3 regions of the Lacticaseibacillus parahuelsenbergensis genome follow, and region 3 is predicted to be linked to each of the others. Evidence: predicted binding sites of a transcription regulator. Region 3 holds the regulator's gene; each other region holds the start of a gene.

Evidence for each region. The regulator CtsR, encoded in region 3, represses protease genes until heat stress. The targets are predictions, from matches to a motif close to TTGGTCAAAAAAGGTCAAANA.
Region 1: the regulator CtsR is predicted to act here: its motif matches at 2,801-2,821, upstream of LACPH_RS08245 (ATP-dependent Clp protease ATP-binding subunit).
Region 2: the regulator CtsR is predicted to act here: its motif matches at 4,499-4,519, upstream of clpP (ATP-dependent Clp endopeptidase proteolytic subunit ClpP).

The regions. Positions count from the first base shown of each region.
Region 1 is NZ_CP132482.1:1,750,268-1,757,116, forward strand. It holds gene LACPH_RS08225 (sugar porter family MFS transporter) at 1-63, opposite strand, end outside; gene ptsP (phosphoenolpyruvate--protein phosphotransferase) at 326-2,050, opposite strand; gene LACPH_RS08235 (phosphocarrier protein HPr) at 2,050-2,316, opposite strand; gene ykzS (protein YkzS) at 2,459-2,650, opposite strand; gene LACPH_RS08245 (ATP-dependent Clp protease ATP-binding subunit) at 2,870-5,098, shown strand; gene LACPH_RS08250 (DUF1827 family protein) at 5,260-5,553, shown strand; gene LACPH_RS08255 (peptide chain release factor 3) at 5,684-6,849, opposite strand, start outside.
Region 2 is NZ_CP132482.1:915,694-922,542, reverse strand. It holds gene LACPH_RS04455 (phosphoglycerate kinase) at 1-616, opposite strand, end outside; gene gap (type I glyceraldehyde-3-phosphate dehydrogenase) at 797-1,819, opposite strand; gene LACPH_RS04445 (sugar-binding transcriptional regulator) at 1,856-2,893, opposite strand; tRNA gene LACPH_RS04440 (tRNA-Arg) at 3,452-3,523, opposite strand; gene clpP (ATP-dependent Clp endopeptidase proteolytic subunit ClpP) at 3,846-4,436, opposite strand; gene LACPH_RS04430 (MarR family winged helix-turn-helix transcriptional regulator) at 4,554-5,009, opposite strand; gene whiA (DNA-binding protein WhiA) at 5,310-6,257, opposite strand; gene mgfK (gluconeogenesis morphogenetic factor MgfK) at 6,262-6,849, opposite strand, start outside.
Region 3 is NZ_CP132482.1:2,547,027-2,553,875, forward strand. It holds gene LACPH_RS11865 (thiolase family protein) at 1-12, shown strand, start outside; gene LACPH_RS11870 (acyl-CoA thioesterase) at 72-569, shown strand; gene LACPH_RS11875 (ATP-dependent Clp protease ATP-binding subunit) at 690-3,197, opposite strand; gene LACPH_RS11880 (CtsR family transcriptional regulator) at 3,236-3,703, opposite strand; tRNA gene LACPH_RS11885 (tRNA-Pro) at 3,829-3,902, opposite strand; tRNA gene LACPH_RS11890 (tRNA-Gly) at 3,907-3,978, opposite strand; tRNA gene LACPH_RS11895 (tRNA-Arg) at 4,032-4,105, opposite strand; tRNA gene LACPH_RS11900 (tRNA-Leu) at 4,116-4,201, opposite strand; tRNA gene LACPH_RS11905 (tRNA-Gly) at 4,213-4,284, opposite strand; tRNA gene LACPH_RS11910 (tRNA-Leu) at 4,354-4,436, opposite strand; tRNA gene LACPH_RS11915 (tRNA-Lys) at 4,452-4,524, opposite strand; tRNA gene LACPH_RS11920 (tRNA-Val) at 4,527-4,599, opposite strand; rRNA gene rrf (5S ribosomal RNA) at 4,608-4,724, opposite strand; rRNA gene LACPH_RS11930 (23S ribosomal RNA) at 4,924-6,849, opposite strand, start outside.

The sequences.
Region 1 (6,849 bases), 800 kb from region 3:
CGCAGTGGAAAAAGCACCAGTCCTGCGCTGCAAGCCTGTTTTTGTTTGATGTTGTAAATACATGCAATTCCCCCTCATTCGGTGAACCACCATACTTACTATCACAGATCTGCATCGCGGCTCGACCTTTTTAGTTTACATAATAACCATACCACTTTTCTGAAAATGCTGCATGTGCACCAGGTAAATACGATCTGCCCAGGCATTGCCGTCTACTTACCAAGCCACTTAAAAGAAATGACAAAGCTCTCGCCAAAGCTTTAAAGCAATTAAAAAAGACCGCCACCCTATTTGGGATGACAGCCTTCTTCAAATCATGACGTCATTACTGACCGGTTGTCTTTTTAACCAAGTCCGCATTTTCGTCATTCGAAATATTTTCATTTAGAGCAACATCGGCCATCTTAGCCATGTCCTCGGTGGAGAGCCGCTTCATCAAGCTGCGCACCTTAAGAACAGAAGTTGCAGACATGGAATATTCGTCAAGTCCCATACCAAGCAGCAACGGAACCATGATCGGATCACCAGCAGCTTCACCACACATGCCAGCCCATTTGCCTTCCTTGTGGGCTGAGTCAATCACATGCTTGACCAACCGGAGGATCGATGGGTTGTATGGTTGATACAGGTAAGAAACATGTTCGTTCCCACGATCAGCCGCCATTGAGTACTGAATTAAATCGTTAGTCCCGATCGAGAAGAAGTCGACATACTTAGCAAACTGATCAGCCAGAACTGCCGCAGCAGGAATTTCGATCATAATGCCAAGCTGAATGTTGTCGGATACCTTAACGCCATCCTTAACCAACTTGTCTTTTTCTTCTGTGAAGATCTGCTTAGCCTGTTTGAACTCGGAAATGGTTGCGATCATCGGGAACATGATCCGCAGATTACCAAATGCAGACGCGCGCAACAAAGCACGTAATTGGGTACGGAAAATATCCTGACGATCAAGACTGATCCGGATCGCACGATAACCTAAGAATGGGTTTTGTTCTTGCGGTAATGGCAGGTACGGCAAATGCTTATCCCCGCCAATATCCATTGTCCGAACAACGACCGGCTTTGGATTCATGGTTTCAAGAACCTTCTTGTAGGCCTCGAACTGATCGTCTTCAGTCGGCAATTCGGAAGAATCCATGTAAAGGAATTCGGTACGATACAGGCCGATACCTTCAGCACCATTTGCCAGCACACCATCAAGATCCTTAGGGGTCCCGATGTTAGCCGCAACATCAAAATGCTTGCCATCAGCCGTCACGGATTTCGCCGTCTTCAGTTGCGCCCATTCAGCCTTTTGCTTGGCAAATGCTTCAGCAGCTTGCTTGAATTTGGCAACCTCATCCGTCGAAGGATCAATGACCACTTCACCAGTCAGACCGTCAACGGAAATCAATTGACCGTTTTGGGCCTTCTTGGTGACGTCATCGGTTCCGACAACAGCAGGAATTTCCAATGAACGCGCCATGATTGCGCTGTGGGCCGTCCGACCACCGATATCAGTGACGAATGCCTTCACATACTTCTTGTTGAGCTGTGCCGTGTCAGAAGGGGTCAAATCGTGAGCCACGATAATGACTTCTTCATCAATCAACGCCGGATTCGGCAATGTACGACCCAACAAATGCGCCATAATACGCTTTGTTACATCGCGAACATCGGCAGCACGTTCCTGCATATATGGATTATCAGTCATGCCTTCAAAGGTCTGAATGAAGAATTCGGAAACTTCCTTCACAGCTTGTTCGGCATTTACTTTTTCGTCCTTGATCTTGGATTCGATCTGACCGGTAAAGTCAGGATCAGCCAAAATCATCATATGGGCATCAAAAACTTGAGCCTCTTCTTCGCCAAGCGATTCAGCGGCCTTTGTACGGATAACCTTTAACTCATCATTACTTTGATCAAGTGCCTGCTTCAGCCGATTGATTTCCTTTGAAGGATCATCAACCGTTTTTTTGTCAAATGATAAATCAGGTTGAACCAGTAAATAGGCCTTCGCTGTGGCGATCCCATCACTAGCAGCGATTCCCTTCAAATGTTCAGCCATTATTCAGCCAAGCCTTCTTTTTTCATAGTATCGGTAATAGCAGCAATTGCGTCTGCTTCGTCGGCACCTTCAGCAGAAATGGTAACATCGGCGCCTTGGCCAACACCCAAACTCATAACACCCATAATGGACTTCAGGTTAACGCTCTTACCTTTATATTCCAAGTTGATGTCTGAGTTGAACTTGCTGGCTGCTTGTACCAACAAGGTTGCCGGACGTGCGTGGATCCCGGTTTCTGCAATAATGTTAAATTCACGTTTTTCCATGACTGATCTGCTCCTTCATATTAACTAGATTTCTAGTGTTTTTCCGAATAGTTTATAGGCACACTAACACCTAAAACAATTCATGTAAACCTTACCATTTTTTGTAGCTTGCCACAAGCGTCACATGAGATTTGACGCTTATTTAGCGGGAATCAACTGACCGGTAATGGTATTCGATGACACCATCGCGTTTGGCCGTCCCCACAATTTCTTCACGATCGGGATAATTTGTCCATGCCGCCCGAAACGCCATGAATGTTTCGGGCGTCACCGTGATCTTGTCACGCTGACCAGTCTTTAACTCATCCATTAAAGCGACATAATCCTGAGTCATCTATTTGCCTCACCTCACTCCATAAGGTTAGCATAAAAGTAGGCATTGAAAAAGCGCTAATGCCTGATATCACTGAAATATTTGGAACTTTTTAGCACTCTTGTGTGTCGAGTGCTTGCATTCTCAACATGAGGGTGTATACTATTGCCATAGGTCAAGAAAGGTCAAACCTTTTTCGACTATATGTGGCACCTATTTAGACAGGAAGGTTGTGACAAAATGTTATGTGAAAACTGTCATAAGAATCCAGCCACTATTCATCTTTCAACCGTTGTTAACGGTACGCGGCAGGAGATCAATCTCTGCCAAAACTGTTATCAATTACTCAAGAAACAAGCAGGAGGAAATATGAATCCAACAAATGCTACTGATCCGTTTGGGTTCGGGAGCTTAGATGATATCTTCCGTGCGATGAATCAGGGAATGGATCGGCCGCAACAGCCTAACGCGCAGATCCCGCCTACTCAGGCAGGACGCGGCGGCAATGGTAACAACGGCCGCAATGGCAATGGTGGTAAGGGATTGCTGGGTCAATTCGGTATTGATCTGACCGAACAGGCACGCAAAGGCCAAATTGATCCGGTCATCGGCCGCGACAAAGAAATCTCGCGGGTGATCGAAATCCTGAATCGCCGGACGAAGAATAATCCGGTTCTGATCGGTGAAGCCGGTGTCGGTAAAACCGCTGTCGTCGAAGGCTTGGCATTGAAGATTGCCAATGGCGACGTACCGGCAAAGCTACAGGATCGTCACGTCATTCGTCTCGATGTCGTTTCCCTTGTTCAAGGAACGGGTATTCGTGGTCAATTCGAGCAGCGGATGCAACAATTGATCGATGAACTCAAACAAAATAAGAACATTATCCTATTTATTGATGAAATTCACGAAATTGTCGGTGCCGGCAACGCTGAAGGCGGCATGGATGCAGGCAATGTTTTGAAACCTGCCCTCGCTCGTGGCGAATTGCAACTGGTTGGCGCAACCACCAGCAACGAGTATCGTCAAATTGAAAAAGATTCCGCGCTTGCTCGGCGACTTCAGCCAGTCATGGTTGAAGAACCTAGCGTTGACGAAACCATTAAAATTCTAAAAGGCTTGCAGCCGCGTTATCAAGACTTCCATCACGTTAAGTACACGGAAGCCGCGATTGAAGCCGCAGCTACACTCAGCAACCGCTACATTCAGGATCGCTTTTTGCCTGACAAGGCCATTGACCTGTTGGATGAAGCCGGTTCTCGCAAGAATCTGACGATTGCGACCGTTGATCCTGAAACGATTAAAACCAAGATTGCGGATGCCGAGAATCAAAAGCAGGCAGCACTGAAACAGGAAGATTACGAAAAAGCCGCCTTCTATCGCGATCAAGTCACGAAATTAGAAGACATGGCCAAGAAGCAATCAAATCTCCCTGAAAATGAAGTGCCAACTGTCACCGAAAAGGACATGGAAAAGATTGTCGAAGAAAAGACCAACATTCCTGTCGGTGAACTGAAAGCACAAGAACAGGCACAGTTGAAGAACCTTGCCAGCGATCTTGAAAAACACGTCATCGGTCAAAACGAGGCGGTTGACAAGGTTGCGCGAGCCATTCGCCGTAACCGGATTGGCTTCAATAAGACCGGCCGGCCAATCGGTTCCTTCCTCTTCGTTGGGCCTACCGGTGTTGGTAAAACCGAGCTGGCCAAGCAGCTGGCCAAAGAACTGTTCGGTTCGGAAGATGCCATGATTCGGTTTGACATGTCGGAGTACATGGAGAAATTCAGCGTCTCCAAACTGATCGGGTCACCGCCAGGCTATGTTGGCTACGAGGAAGCCGGCCAGTTAACTGAAAAAGTTCGTCGGAATCCTTATAGTCTGATTTTGTTAGATGAAATTGAAAAAGCCCATCCCGATGTTATGAACATGTTCCTGCAGATTCTGGATGATGGCCGCTTGACAGATTCGCAAGGCCGTACCGTTTCCTTCAAGGACACCATCATCATCATGACGTCCAACGCCGGATCAACTGACGCCGAGGCTAATGTCGGTTTTGGTGCAACCTTGAGTGGCAAGACGCACAGCGTTCTGGATCAGCTTGGCAATTACTTCAAGCCGGAATTCCTCAACCGGTTCGATGATATTGTTGAATTCAAGCCACTTTCTAAAGATGACTTGTTGAAGATCGTTTCCTTAATGATCACTGACACCAACAATAATCTCAAGAGTCAGGGCCTGACGATTCATGTCACCGATCCGGTCAAAGAGAAGCTGGTCAGCCTGGGTTACAATCCATCCATGGGTGCGCGGCCATTACGGCGGGTTATCCAAGAACAGATTGAAGATCGGGTAGCCGACTTCTATCTGGATCATCCGGATGCCAAGGAACTTGAAGCCCGCATCAGCAATGGTGAAATTACGGTTGGCGAACCAGCCAAAGCCGAAACGCCTTCAAAAACCAGTAAAAAGTAACAACCAGCAAACATCACCCGATCATAACGATCAGGATGATTGATACAAAGACAGAAAGCCCGCGGACAAAATGTTCGCGGGCTTTCGATTGTACATAATATTATTTTTCCTTAAATTGTTTTATAATAAAACCAGTAGGAAGAGAAATGGAGGGCCTGACCATGCGACTAATTAATGTCACCAACAGCTTTAGAAATTTGGTAAGCCAGCAACTAAGCGGCACTGATGCCCGACTTGTCAAAGTCTTTTCACTCGGTCAAACCACCGTTGTTTATACAGAAGCACCTTCACACATCGAGATACTGTTCACCAACGAACGCCGCAACATTCAACGTGAGGAAATTGCCTTCACGCTTGACCGGCTGCTCAAAAAGTCCATTGACGAGGTTTCGCCAATCATGGGCCACCATTTAGCCGAGGTAACGGTGCCTAAGCTAGAACGTCAGGCTGAATAAAAGAGAGTTTTTGTTCATTCGTTAGGCGATCAAACGATGCATCGTCATGGTTCTCATGTATAAGCGAAAGGGTGCCTCAAAATTCGGCAACAAAAAAGCGGCTAATAGCCGTTTTTTTTTGTTGCCAAGATTAAAGCTTAGCCGTCAATTTCACATCCGGATACTTGTCCGCAAACCACCGCTCGGCATATTGGTTTTCAAACAAGAACAACGGATCACCGTGAATATCCTGCACCAGCAGGTTCCGCGAACTGCTCATCTTTTCGTCCATTTGATCCGGATCGATCCAGCGGGCAATACGCGAGCCGATCGGGGTCATCACAACCTCGGAGTGGTATTCATGCAACATCCGAAACTGGAAAACTTCAAACTGCAATTGACCGACCGCACCGAGAATGTAGTCATTTGTATGGTAAGTCTTATAAAGTTGGACCGCCCCTTCTTGAACCAGCTGCTGCATGCCCTTATGAAACGATTTTTGTTTCATGACATTTTTAGGGGTGACGCGCACGAAGATTTCTGGGGTAAACTGTGGCAACTTTTCAAATTGGATCGGCGTTTTACCTTGATAAATGGTATCGCCAATCTGAAAATTACCGGTGTCATATAAGCCGACTATATCCCCTGCAACCGCAGTCGAGACAGTTTCGCGGCTATCGGCCATAAACTCGGTGGAATTGTTAAGCCGCATGGTTTTACCGGTGCGATGTAAAACAACATCCATGCCACGCTCAAATTCGCCGGAAACAATTCGCACAAACGCAATCCGATCGCGATGAGCCGGGTTCATATTCGCTTGGATCTTGAAGACGAACGCTGAGAATTCCGGATTGGTCGGCATCACTTCATCGCCTTGCTCAGTCTTTTTGGGACCCGGCTCAGGCGCATATTTAACAAAGCTATTCAGAAAAGTTTCGACGCCGAAGTTGGTCAGGGCTGACCCGAAGAAAACCGGCGTCTGATCACCAGCCATGATTTTCTTGAGGCTAAATTGATTACCCGCATCGTTTAACAGCTCGATGTCATCCATCGTTTGCGTGTAAATGGAATCCTGAGTCAATGGTTCATTGGGATCAAGCTCGCCTTTGTCATTAAGCGGCAAAAACCGATCGTCACCTTCTCGTCGGTACAGTTCGATCCGGTTATTCACCCGATCGTACAGCCCTTTCAAGCCTTTGCCCATCCCAATCGGCCAGTTCATCGCATAACCTTCAATGCCCAGTAAATCTTCCAATTCAGCAATCAAATCCAACGGCTCGCGGCCGTCACGATCCAATTTGTTCATGAAGGTAAAAA
Region 2 (6,849 bases), 1.4 Mb from region 3:
CGGAAACCTTGGCACCACCCAAGATAGCAATGAATGGGTGCTTCGGGTTGTCAACAGCGTCGCCTAAGAACTTGATTTCCTTTTCCATCAAGAACCCGGCAGCTGTTTGCTTCATGTTGGAAGCAATGCCGACATTGGACGCATGCTTACGATGTGCCGTACCAAAGGCATCGTTGACGAATAGGTCGCCAAGGCTTGCCCAGTACTTGCCTAATTCAGGATCATTGCCGGATTCTTTCTTACCGTCAAGATCTTCAAACCGGGTGTTTTCCATCAAAAGCACATCGCCATCGTTCATTTTGGCAATAGCATCTTCCAGTTCCTTGCCACGGGTAGCCGGTACAAAGGTAACTGGCTTCTTCAGCAATTCACTCAAGCGTTGGGCAACTGGCTTCAATGTCAGCTTAGCCTTATCTTCTTCGGTCTTAACCCGGCCAAGGTGTGACAGCAAGATTGCCTTGCCGCCGTGATCAATGACATATTGGATGGTTGGCAATGCTGCCACGATCCGGTTGTCATCACCGATAACGCCATCTTTGATCGGCACGTTGAAGTCAACGCGGATCAGAACTTTTTTATCTTTAACATCTAAATCTGAAACGATTAATTTAGCCAAAAGATTTGACCTCCTTCATTTTCCCAAAGATGGTGGATGAACACGCGTCCTCCACCATGGTGCTCGCAAAGGGCAAAAATCAGCATAAAACCGATGATTTCTGTCGCCTTTCCAAAAAAAGCGGAGGGAGTAAAGCTCCCTCCGCTTCGGATGTTGCGGTTAGAAAAGCGTTACTCCGGATTAGAGAGTAGCAAATTTCAGCAAGGTACGGATCATCTGGCAAGTAAAGCCATATTCGTTATCGTACCAAGCAACCGTCTTAACTAATTGATAGTCACCGGCAGTTGTAACTTCAGTCTGAGTAGGATCGAAGATTGAACCATAAGTCGTACCGATTACATCGGAAGATACGATTTCGTCTTCGTTCCAGCCGAAGCTAGGGTTGTTTTCGGTGTGCTTCTTGATAGCTTCGTTGACTTGGTCAGCTGTAACGTTCTTGGTCTTCAAGATGGAAACCAATTCGGTCAAGGAACCGTCAACAACAGAAACACGCTGTGCGTGACCCTGCAACTTGCCGTTCAATTCTGGGATAACCAAACCGATAGCCTTAGCAGCACCAGTGCTGTGAGGAATCGTGTTAGCAGCGGCAGAACGTGCAGCACGCAGGTTGCCACCACGAACCGGGCCGTCAAGCAACATCTGAGTTGAGGTGTAAGCATGAACGGTGGTCATGGTACCAACTTCAATGCCGAATTCCTTGTTCAGGAAGTAAGCCATTGGTGCCAAGCAGTTGGTCGTGCAAGAACCAGCAGAAACAATCTTGTCGTCTGCATTCAAAGTGTCATCATTAACGTTGTAAACGATGGTCTTCATCTTGCCAGCTGGGGCAGAAATCAGAACACGCTTTGCACCTGCATCCAAATGAGCTTGTGACTTTTCAGCAGAGGTATAGAAGCCTGTGCATTCAAGAACATAGTCAACGCCATCGTTCTTAACCCAAGGAATGTTCTGGGCTTGCGGTTCTGCGTAGACGCGGTATTCTTTACCGTCAACGACAATACCGTTATCGGTTGCACTAACTTCACCAGGGAAAGTACCGTGAGTTGAATCATACTTAAGCAAGTGAGCCAGCATGGTTGGGCTGGTCAGATCGTTGATCGCAACAACCTGGATGTCATTGCTCTTTGCACCCAATTCGTAAATACGACGGAATGCCAAACGACCGATACGGCCAAAACCATTAATACCAATCTTAACAGTCATGCTAAAATTTCCTCCTTTAGGAAATAAGGTTTTATTCTAACGGGTTGCCCCAGTTAAAATCGAGTTTGTTGCACCGATGTCAGTTAACAGCCACGTTCGACTCGGTGCGTGTTGCATGTACGCCGCAATTGCTTTGGCTTTACTTTTACCCGCCGCAACTGCGAAGACATACGGTATATGATCAAGATCCGCAAGCTGTAATCCGATTTGCGGTATCTTGTAAACGACCTTGCCCTTGGCATCGTAGAAAACACCGAATGCCTCGGCAACGGCATGCTTGGCTTTCAACATGCTGATCGTATCAGGCGACATACCACGGCGCTTAGCCATGACCAGCGCATCGCCCACACTATGAATTACTACCTGAGCTTTGTCGATAAGGTTTAACACATCTCTTACTGACGGCTCTTTGATTAAGGATTCATAGGATTCCGAGCTTAGATTCTCAGGAACATATAAAGCCCGGTACTTGCTATCGGTTGCTTCTGCCATTGCAGCCGCAATCGAGTTGGCCTGAATGGTCACGGCTTCACCGAGACCACCCCGTGCAGGGACAAACGACAGTTCACGGCCCGCAGATAGCTGAAAAGTTAACTGCGTGGCTAAATGTGCCATCGTTGTGCCACCCATAACGGCAACCGTTAAATGGCCGGGTGGTAACAGTAACTGTAAGGTTGAATTCAACGTTTTGCCAAGTTCATCAAGAACCCGACTACTCTGATCCGCATCCCCGGAAACAACCAGACAATGGTCAATGCCAAGATGCGTTGCCAGTCGCTTTTCATCATCTTTGATTCCCAGCAACTGATTCATCAAATGATCGAGGCCGTGAAAAGTTTCTAACCCTTTCGCTGTCAACACCATGCCAGATTTCGAACTTTCTAAAAGTCCTTGTCCGCGCAAAAAATCTGTTTCTGTACGTAACGCGCGTTCTGAAATCTTCATCTGTTCGGCTAACGTTCGTCGACCAACTGGTGCCATCCAGTTAATAAATTGAAGGACCTGATAGCGTTTAGTGACGACGCCCATCAGATCAGGCGCGATCGCTTTGAGCCACGCAAGTTCAGTATGCATAAGGCACGTCCTTCTTTAATGGGTCATTTCACGTCCCTCCGAGTCGTTTGCCGACCCAGCAAGCTGAAAAAAATTAGGAACCCAACGTTTGCTGTTTTCCCTTACCAACAAAACCAATTGTAGCAGGGGTTCCGCTTTATCGCAAGTCTGTTGCCTAAATCGTCTCAAAGTAATCACAAAACCGGCTAAGTTTGAACATCTGCTTCTATAAAGATTCAAATGTTCGGCATTTACCAGTTTCGACAACCTCGCTGCGGCTTTTTGATATCAGGGGTTTCGGCTTACTTCTAATGAAATTTTCATGTGCTGTATTTCGGTCTATTTCAACAGCCTACACACAGCCAGTCATGGGTTCTTTCATCACTGTTTGTTCTGTTTTGAGCATTTTTCAAGCGAAACTGCCATTTGGTGAGGGAGCGATTTCATTTGGCGTTTTCTTAGCTTAAAAAAGGCTATGCTGATCAGCGACATTGGCGTCCTACAAACACATTATGGCAAACAAAAAGCCCGCCATAGCGGACTTTTCTATTTTCGGTATTTTCCATATGACTGGAATTCTGCGCAGCCCGGGAGTCGAACCCGGATTTCGAGAACCGGAATCTCACGTGCGATCCATTACACTAACCGCGCAAGTACCTAATTATATTACTCAATCAGGGGCCAATTTGCAAGTCTTTTCTGTAGAGCGTGAGCAGGAGCGCTTAGAAATCGGAGTGTAAGTGGCCTCAAGCCTAAATGGCTGGTCTTTGGCCATTTAGGCTTGAGGTCCTTACACGTAGATTTCTGCGACTGTGAGCGCGTTTCGGAACCGGATTGCCCCCAAACCTTATTTTTTCACTGCCTATACTGATTCATTCTCGGCGGTTATCCTCAAATTCCTTCTACCCGTCCTTCCACTCCCACGAAAAAAGCACACCACTAACCAAAGCGGTGTGCCAATTCGTTTAAACCTTTATTTTTGATTATTCTTATTAACCAGAATATCATCAATCAAGCCGTAATCCTTGGCTTCCTGAGCGCTCATATAGTGATCACGTTCAGTATCCTTCTTGATTTGCTCAACTGTCTGACCTGTTGCATCGGCCAGGATCTGGTTCATCTTTTTACGTGTCTTCAAAATTTCTTCGGCCGCAATTTCGATTTCGGTTTGCTGACCTTGGGCACCACCTGAAGGCTGATGGATTAAAATGGTCGAATTCGGCAAAGCAAAGCGCTTGCCTTTCGTGCCACCGGCTAACAGGACAGATGCCATGGATGCAGCCATCCCAATGGCAATAGTCTGAACATCGGACTTGATGAAGTTCATGGTATCAAGCATCGCCAAGCCGCTGGTGATCACACCACCGGGACTGTTGATGTAAAGGTAAATATCCTTTTCAGAATCCTGTGCATCAAGAAAAAGTAACTGGGCGATGACAGAGTTTGCCATTTGATCGTTTACTTCACCGGACAACATGATGATCCGGTCTTTTAATAGACGTGAGTAAATGTCGTAAGCACGTTCGCCACGACTGGTTTGTTCAACGACGGTAGGTACTAGCATGTCCTAACCTCCTGAAAATCGTTTTTTAGCACTCTTTAAAGTACAGTGCTAAGTATACTGCTAAAGTCAAATAAGGTCAAAGATTTTAATCACAATCTTTGACCTTATAAAAATCGTTCAGACTTGTGGGTAGGCGTCGTCAGCGATAGCACTCAGATGCTCATCGACACGCGTTACCTCAGTCTTGATACGATCATATTCAGTTTGCGGCAAATTCATCAATTCCATGCAGGAGCCAACATGTTCAAAAATCTCGTCGCGAGCGTCCAAAGCCTTTTGCGTCAAGCTAACATCAACGCGACGTTCATCTTCGGTTGATCGTTTGCGGCTGATCCAGCCGTCTTTTTCCAGACGCTTCATTAACGGTGTCAAGGTACCGCTGTCCAACTCAAGTGTTTGGCCCACCTGCTTAACCGACATCGTGCCGTGTTCATACAGCGACAGCAACGTAATGTACTGCGGATAAGTCAACTTAAATGGCGCTAATGCCTGAGCATAGAAATGATTATATTGTTTCTGTGCCTTGTAAATTGCAAAACAAAGTTGTTCATTTAATGTGATCGGTTTGACCATAGTGCTTCCTCCTAAAACCTAAGCAACAATTGTATCCCGCTGAACGTGACAATTACCACTTCATCTGGTAATAACATCACTGCAAATCCGAATGTAAACTGACTCATGTTTCTTGTCGTGGCACTCGTCAACCAGCGCACTGCCGGACAGTTTTTAGCGTCCTAAAAGTGGCAGCCGGGTCGTTCAAACGCCTACATCAAATAACTTGATGTCGGTTACATTGTACACGATTATCTTGAGGAAACAAAGGCATTATCTTATAAATATGACTTTTTGCTTATCTTGCAATTATCATAGCTGCTAGGCATCTTCCGGTTGCTGGTAACCCTCAGCAATCTGATTGAGTTTGCGCAACCGATGATTGACGCCTGACTTCGAAATTGTCCCACCCGGAACCATGGCACCCAACTCCTGCAACGAGACATCCGGATGGGCTAAGCGCAAAACGGCAATTTCGCGCAGTTTGGTTGGCAGATTATCCAACCCCACATGATCTTTAAGATAGTTGATATTCTCAATTTGTTTCTGGGCCGCATCAATGGTTTTGTTCATATTCGCCGTTTCGCAATTAACGAGGCGGTTCACCGAGTTACGCATATCGCGCACAATCCGGACATCTTCGAACTTAAGCATCGCATTCGTTGCCCCGATCACCTGCAGGAAATCCGCGATTTTTTCGGCTTCTTTTAAATAAACAATATAGCCGCTTCGGCGTTCGACGGTACGCGCATTCAGGTTGAAATGATTCATCATTTTCAAAATGCCGGCATTGTGATCGGCATATAATGAATAAATTTCCAGGTGATAGCGCGATGTTTCCGGATTATTCACCGATCCGCCGGCTAAAAAAGCGCCGCGCAAGTACGAACGCATCCGTTGTGGTTCTTCCAAAACCGTTGCTGGGACCGTCGTCGAAATCGCCATCGTTGTCGGATCCAAAATTGACAAATCCGACAGAATATCATTGACACCTTCCGTCAGGCGGACAATGTACTGATAATTTTTCTTGAGTTTCATTTTGCGATGAACGACCAAGTTGGCTTCATGCCGGTAAACCTGGCGAATCAAACTATAAATTCGCCGGGCAATGGCCGGGTTTTCAGTCTGAATGTTTAACACAAACCGATGGGCCATTAACGTCAGGCTGCCGTTCATCCGGATCAATGCCGACAGCTCTGCCTTCGCATGTTCAGGATGAACCTCGAGTTGGGTCAGTTCTTTTTTCACCATACTGGCAAAGCTTGCCATGCCCTCACCTCCGGATTTTTGCGCTCACTTGAAAAGCCAAATTCAAAATTTCCTTGGCCACCTTGTCGCCATCATGGAAAACGCCGCGATCACGCAACTTCAAAAAATCTTCCGAAATCACACGACAGCCCATATCCCGCAAACCTTGATAATTATGCTTAACCGGCGTCAGAATTTCGTTGTACTTTTGGTGATCGAGATAATTCTCGGGGACCGGTTCGATATTGACGAGAACGGTATCGACAAAATCCTCGCCCATCTGTTCATTCAAAACCCGAACATGGTCGGCATCGGTGAAGTTTTGCGTTTCGCCTTTCTGCGTCATGATGTTGACGATATAGATGACTTCAGCCTGCGTTTTCTTCACAGCGTCACCCAGATTGCCAATCATCAGGTTCGGCAGGATGCTGGTAAACAGACTGCCGGGCCCCAGCACAACCACATCGGCATCCATAATGGCATCAATGACTTCATGGACAGCTTTAGGTTCACCATTAGCCGGATCGGTTTCGGAGACGGAAATATGCTTGATATTCTTACCGGCAGCGGTAATTTCGGATTCACCGGATAGGCTCGTCCCATCTGTGAACTC
Region 3 (6,849 bases):
GCGACTGCGTAATGTTTGACTGCTGGTTCGCGGTTATCCAAGTAAGCTCATTTCGCTAAAGGGGGTGCATTTTGACTGATCGCCAAGTGATTCAGACCCGCTTGGTGTTGCCTGGCGACACCAATGCTCATAACACCTTGTTCGGCGGTAAGTTGTTAAGTTATATTGATGATGTTTCCGCAATTGCGGCGGTTAAATACAGTCAGCGAATTGTGGTTACGGCTTCGACTGACTCGGTAGATTTTCGCCATCCAATTGCTGCCAATGATAGCGTCACACTGACAGCATTCGTCTCCGGAGTCGGTACCAGATCAATTGAGGTTTTCTGTCGAGTCATGGGAGAAACGTTAACGACCGGAAAGACTTATTTGGCAACCACAGCTTTTAGCACCTATGTGGTCGTTGATGGTCAAACAACACCGCTGCCGAGTTTCACTCCGGTAACTGCAGAAGAACGACTCTTATTCAGTGGCTACCCTGAGCGTCGTACCGCTCGCAAAGCGCGCCGTGATCGTAATCGTGTGTTTATCAGCCGGCTAGAGGCAACGGAAGAAGACCGCAATCGCTAACCCGCAAAGACAAAAAAAGAGGCTCCAAGATCCCGTTAGTATTCGGGATCTTGGAGCCTCTTAATTTTCTACTTAATTACCGACCAGTTTCAGTGTTACGAAAGGTCAATGACCTATCGCTTACGCCTTAACCGGTTCCTTCGATGCACCATTTTCTTTATGCTTGCCTTTGTTTTCCTTGACAGTAAACGTTAGCTTGCCTTTTTTGGCACCGATTTGAATCAAATCACCAGTCTTCGCTTGGCCTGTCAACAAAAGTTCGCTCAGTTGATCTTCAACATCCGTTTGCAAAGCCCGTCGGATCGGACGTGCCCCGTATTCAGGATCGAATCCGGCAGCCGCGATGGCATCAATGCCTGCTGGCGTAATTTTGACATCGATTCCCTGATCCTTAATGCGACTGAGCACGGTCTTGGTCATGATCTTGACGATCTCATGCAGCTCTTCCTTGTTCAGGCTGTGGAAGACAACCGTTTCATCAATTCGGTTCAGGAATTCAGGACGGAAACTCTTCTTCAATTCATCTAACATCCGACTCTTCATGGCTTTGAAGTCTGCGGTTGGATCTTTGGCGCCAAACCCAACCGTTTTATCGTCGCGAATGGCAGTTGCCCCGATGTTACTGGTCATGATCAAAATCGTATTACGGAAATCAACCCGACGCCCCTTCGCATCGGTCAAGTAGCCATCATCCAAGACTTGAAGCAAAATGTTAAAGACATCCGGATGCGCCTTTTCGACTTCATCCAGCAGCACAACGGAATATGGCTTGTTGCGAACCTTTTCCGTCAACTGGCCGCCTTCATCGTAACCGACATAACCTGGTGCCGCGCCAATCAGACGACTGGTGCTGAATTTCTCCATGTATTCGGACATGTCAACCCGAATCATGGCATCCTCTGATCCAAACATCGCTTCAGCTAGGGCTTTCGCCAGCTCGGTTTTCCCGACACCAGTTGGCCCAAGGAACATGAAGGAACCAATTGGGCGGGTAGGATCTTTCAATCCAGAACGTGCCCGGCGGATGGCCCGTGCAACTGCGGAAACAGCTTCATCCTGACCAACAACCCGTTGATGGAGAATCTTCTCCAGGTTGACCAAACGTTCGGACTCCTTCTTTTGCAACTGGGTAACCGGCACACCAGTCCATTGTGACACAACTTCTGCTACATCGGCACCTGTCACTTTGATATCGGTTCGAACGCCACTTTCGTTCACGGGTTCCGGCGTATCAGCAAGTTTGGCCTTAACGTCCGCTTCCTTGGTGCGAATGGTAGCCGCTGTTTCGAAGTCTTGATGATCAATCGCGTCTTCTTTGTCGGCAACTAACTTAGCCAATTCGTCCTGAAGCTTGTCAGACTTGGTTTCGACATTAGCTTTGTCCAATCGTACCTTGGCAGCACTTTCGTCAACTAAATCGATCGCCTTGTCAGGCAGGAAGCGCGTTGTAATGTAACGTGAGGACAAAACAACTGCTTCATGCAAAGCTTCATCAGTAATGGTGACGCCATGATGCGCCTCATACCGTGGACGCAGCCCTTTCAAAATCTGTTCTGCTTCTTCCTCCGTTGGTTCATCGACTTGGATGGTCGCAAACCGCCGTTCCAAAGCAGCATCTTTTTCAATATACTTTTGATATTCGTCTAAGGTTGTTGCCCCGATCAACTGCAACTCGCCACGAGCTAAGGCCGGCTTGAGAATGTTGGAAGCGTCAATGGCCCCTTCAGCACCCCCGGCACCGATCAGCGTGTGCAATTCATCAATGAACAAAATGACGTTGCCATCTTTATAAATCTCATCAATGATTTTCTTCAGGCGATCTTCAAATTCACCACGATACTTTGTGCCTGCAACCAGTGAGCCCATATCAAGCATCATCAGTCGCTTATTCAGCATGTCATCCGGAACTTTGCCCGCGACAATCTTTTCGGCAAAGCCTTCCGCAATCGCGGTTTTCCCGACACCTGGTTCACCAATCAACACTGGGTTGTTCTTGGTGCGCCGGGCCAGAATCTGAATCAGACGCCGAACTTCCTTTTCGCGGCCGACCACCGGATCCATCCGATTTTCCCGCGCCATTTGGGTTAAATCGCGCGCAAGGCCATCAAGTGTCGGGGTCCCTTGGCTATCTTGGCGGGCACCACCACGCGCCATTGGCCGGCGTTTGGCAGCGGTGTCCGCAATGCCCATTTTCTTAAACACCATTTGTCGTGTCTTCGAAAGACTGAGGCCCAGATTCTGGAGAATCCGCGCGGCTAAAATATCGTCTTCACGAAGCAACCCCAGCAGAATATGCTCGGTGCCGATCTTCAAAGCACCTAAGCGCTTTGCTTCGTCGCCGGCAAACGCCAGAATTTCCTTACCCTTTGGTGAATAAGGCAAATAACTATCGCTAGCTTGACCGGCGGCATCAACAGTTCCATACCCTGTGAAGCGCTCGATCTCGTCATGGACATCATTCTCTGTGACCCCTAACTGACGCAGCGTCTTACCAGCGATTCCATCTTTTTCCATAACCAGCGCCATAAGCAAATGTTCAGTGCCTACAGCATGATGATGGAAATACTTCGCTTGTTCCTGGGCTAAAAGCAAAACATTTTTAGCACTAGGGGTAAATAAGTTGTCCATAAGCACGCTCCTTTTTAGAAAACTAATTATAAACTGTTCTATCTTTCATACCGCAAACGATCCAAAAATGCAAGGAACATGCGCGACCGTAAATGCTCTTCTGTCCCTTGATCAAGAATGCCCAAAGTCTCATGATTCATGACCGCCAACAACAAATTACCTGATTGCTGGGAAATAAGGCCATTGTCAAACAGTTCCTGAATCAAATCACGTGCATCGCGTAACCGCAAGCGCTTGGGAATGTGCTGCCGCATGATTTGAATGAAATCCTGATCATCTGTCAATTTGACCTTCACGATGCGAATGTAGCCCCCGCCACCACGTTTACTCTCAACAATGTAGCCGCGAGCCGGTGTGAACCGGGTCTTAATGACATAATTGATTTGCGAAGGAACGCAATTAAAACGACGCGCAATCTCGGCTCGCCGTATTTCAACGGCGGCCTCCTGTGCCAGTATCGTTTTTAGATAAGCCTCAATAATGTCCGAAATATTCTCACGCTGCATGTCGTTCAATCCTTTTTGACTTTGACCAATCTTGACTATTACACATTATACTGGCATTGGTCAGTTTATACAAATTTCTGCATTTGAAAACGAAAAAAGGACCACGATTTTTCGTGATCCAAGAATCGGGAAGACAAGATTCGAACTTGCGACCCCTACGTCCCGAACGTAGTGCTCTACCAAGCTGAGCTACTTCCCGGTAAAGCGGAAGACGGGATTCGAACCCGCGACCCCCACCATGGCAAGGTGATGTTCTACCACTGAACTACTTCCGCATACCGCATATTAAATTGATCGGCGCCAGCTTAGCTTCATAGGCGATCGACGATGCACCCAGTAGGAGTCGAACCTACAACCTTCTGATTCGTAGTCAGACACTCTATCCAGTTGCGCTATGGGTGCTTCAACAAAATGCCGAGGACCGGGATCGAACCGGTACGGTCATCACTGACCGCAGGATTTTAAGTCCTGTGCGTCTGCCAATTCCGCCACCCCGGCATAAAGTGAAAAGCGGAAGACGGGATTCGAACCCGCGACCCCCACCATGGCAAGGTGATGTTCTACCACTGAACTACTTCCGCATATCAAACCTATTCAATTATGACCGAGGAGCGGCCTTCAAAGACCCGAGCATTCCGTTCAAGATACGATGCGGGTGAAGGGACTCGAACCCCCACGGTCAAAAACCACTAGAACCTAAATCTAGCGCGTCTGCCAGTTCCGCCACACCCGCAAAAGGTGGGTTAAATGAGCCGTGACAGGCTCGAACTGTCGACCCACTGATTAAAAGTCAGTTGCTCTACCAACTGAGCTAACGGCTCAATGGAGGATACAGGGCTCGAACCTGTGACCCTCTGCTTGTAAGGCAGACGCTCTCCCAACTGAGCTAATCCTCCATATGTAAGCGTGGCAGCTTCCTACCCTCGCAGGCAGTTTCCCACCAACTACTCTCGGCGTGAAGAAGCTTAACTTCTGTGTTCGGCATGGGAACAGGTGTATCCTTCTTGCTATCGCCACCACACTTATGAGAACTTTGCGCTCTCAAAACTGGCTATCATTGTTGCTGGTTTGCTTTGCTGAGAATCGGCGTATTTCATCGAAACGCGTTCGCAGTCGCAGAAACCTCCTCATAAGGACCCTGAGTCCATTGGCCAAAACCCGGCCAACGAACTCAGGCCCGCTTATGCTCCGGTTCCTAAGCGCTCCTGCTCACGCTCTACTTGGTTAAGTCCTCGACCGATTAGTACTGGTCCGCTCCATGCATCGCTGCACTTCCACTTCCAGCCTATCTACCTGATCATCTCTCAGGGGTCTTACTTCCATATAGGAATGGGAAATCTCATCTCGAGGGGGGCTTCACACTTAGATGCTTTCAGCGTTTATCCCTTCCGTTCATAGCTACCCAGCGATGCGCCTGGCGGCACAACTGGTACACCAGCGGAACGTCCATCCCGGTCCTCTCGTACTAAGGACAGCTCCTCTCAAATTTCCTGCGCCCGCGACGGATAGGGACCGAACTGTCTCACGACGTTCTGAACCCAGCTCGCGTACCGCTTTAATGGGCGAACAGCCCAACCCTTGGGACCGACTACAGCCCCAGGATGCGATGAGCCGACATCGAGGTGCCAAACCTCCCCGTCGATGTGGACTCTTGGGGGAGATAAGCCTGTTATCCCCAGGGTAGCTTTTATCCGTTGAGCGATGGCCCTTCCATACGGAACCACCGGATCACTAAGCCCGACTTTCGTCCCTGCTCGACTTGTCAGTCTCGCAGTCAAGCTCCCTTCTACCTTTACACTCTGCGAATGATTTCCAACCATTCTGAGGGAACCTTTGGGCGCCTCCGTTACATTTTAGGAGGCGACCGCCCCAGTCAAACTGCCTACCTGACACTGTCTCCCGCCACGATTAGTGGCGCGGGTTAGAGTGTTCATACAGCTAGGGTAGTATCCCACCAACGCCTCCATCGAAACTAGCGTTCCGATCTCTACGGCTCCTACCTATCCTGTACAAGCGGTACCAACACTCAATATCAAGCTACAGTAAAGCTCCATGGGGTCTTTCCGTCCTGTCGCGGGTAACCCGCATCTTCACGGGTACTATAATTTCACCGAGTCTCTCGTTGAGACAGTGCCCAAATCATTACGCCTTTCGTGCGGGTCGGAACTTACCCGACAAGGAATTTCGCTACCTTAGGACCGTTATAGTTACGGCCGCCGTTTACTGGGGCTTCAATTCTGGGCTTCGCTTGCGCTAACTCATCCTCTTAACCTTCCAGCACCGGGCAGGCGTCAGCCCCTATACATCATCTTTCGATTTAGCAGAGACCTGTGTTTTTGATAAACAGTTGTTTGGGCCTATTCACTGCGGCTGACCTTGCGGTCAGCACCCCTTCTTCCGAAGTTACGGGGTCATTTTGCCGAGTTCCTTAACGAGAGTTCGCTCGCTCACCTGAGGATACTCTCCTCGACTACCTGTGTCGGTTTGCGGTACGGGTAGTTTATTTCTCACTAGAAGCTTTTCTTGGCAGTGTGACATCAGGAACTTCGCTACTTTAATTTCGCTCCCCATCACCGCTTGTCCTTATGGTCGCAAGCATTTCACTCGCCACCAGACTTGCGGCTTGGACGCACTTTTCCAGCCGTGCGCTTTCCTTAGCCTCCTGCGTCCCTCCATCGCTTAAACAAAATAAACTAGTGCAGGAATCTCAACCTGCTTGTCATCGACTACGCCTTGCGGCCTCGCCTTAGATCCCGACTAACCCTGGGAGGACGAGCCTTCCCCAGGAAACCTTAGTCATACGGTGGATCAGATTCTCACTGATCTTTCGCTACTCATGCCGGCATTCTCACTTCTAAGCGCTCCAGCCGTCCTCACGATCGACCTTCAACGCCCTTAGAACGCTCTCCTACCGCGCACCCTGACGGGTGCACCCACAGTTTCGGTATTATGCTTAGCCCCGGTATATTTTCGGCGCAGTGCCACTCGACTAGTGAGCTATTACGCACTCTTTAAATGGTGGCTGCTTCTGAGCCAACATCCTAGTTGTCTGTGCAACGCCACATCCTTTTCCACTTAGCATAAATTTAGGGACCTTAACTGGTGATCTGGGCTGTTCCCCTTTCGACAATGGACCTTATCGCTCA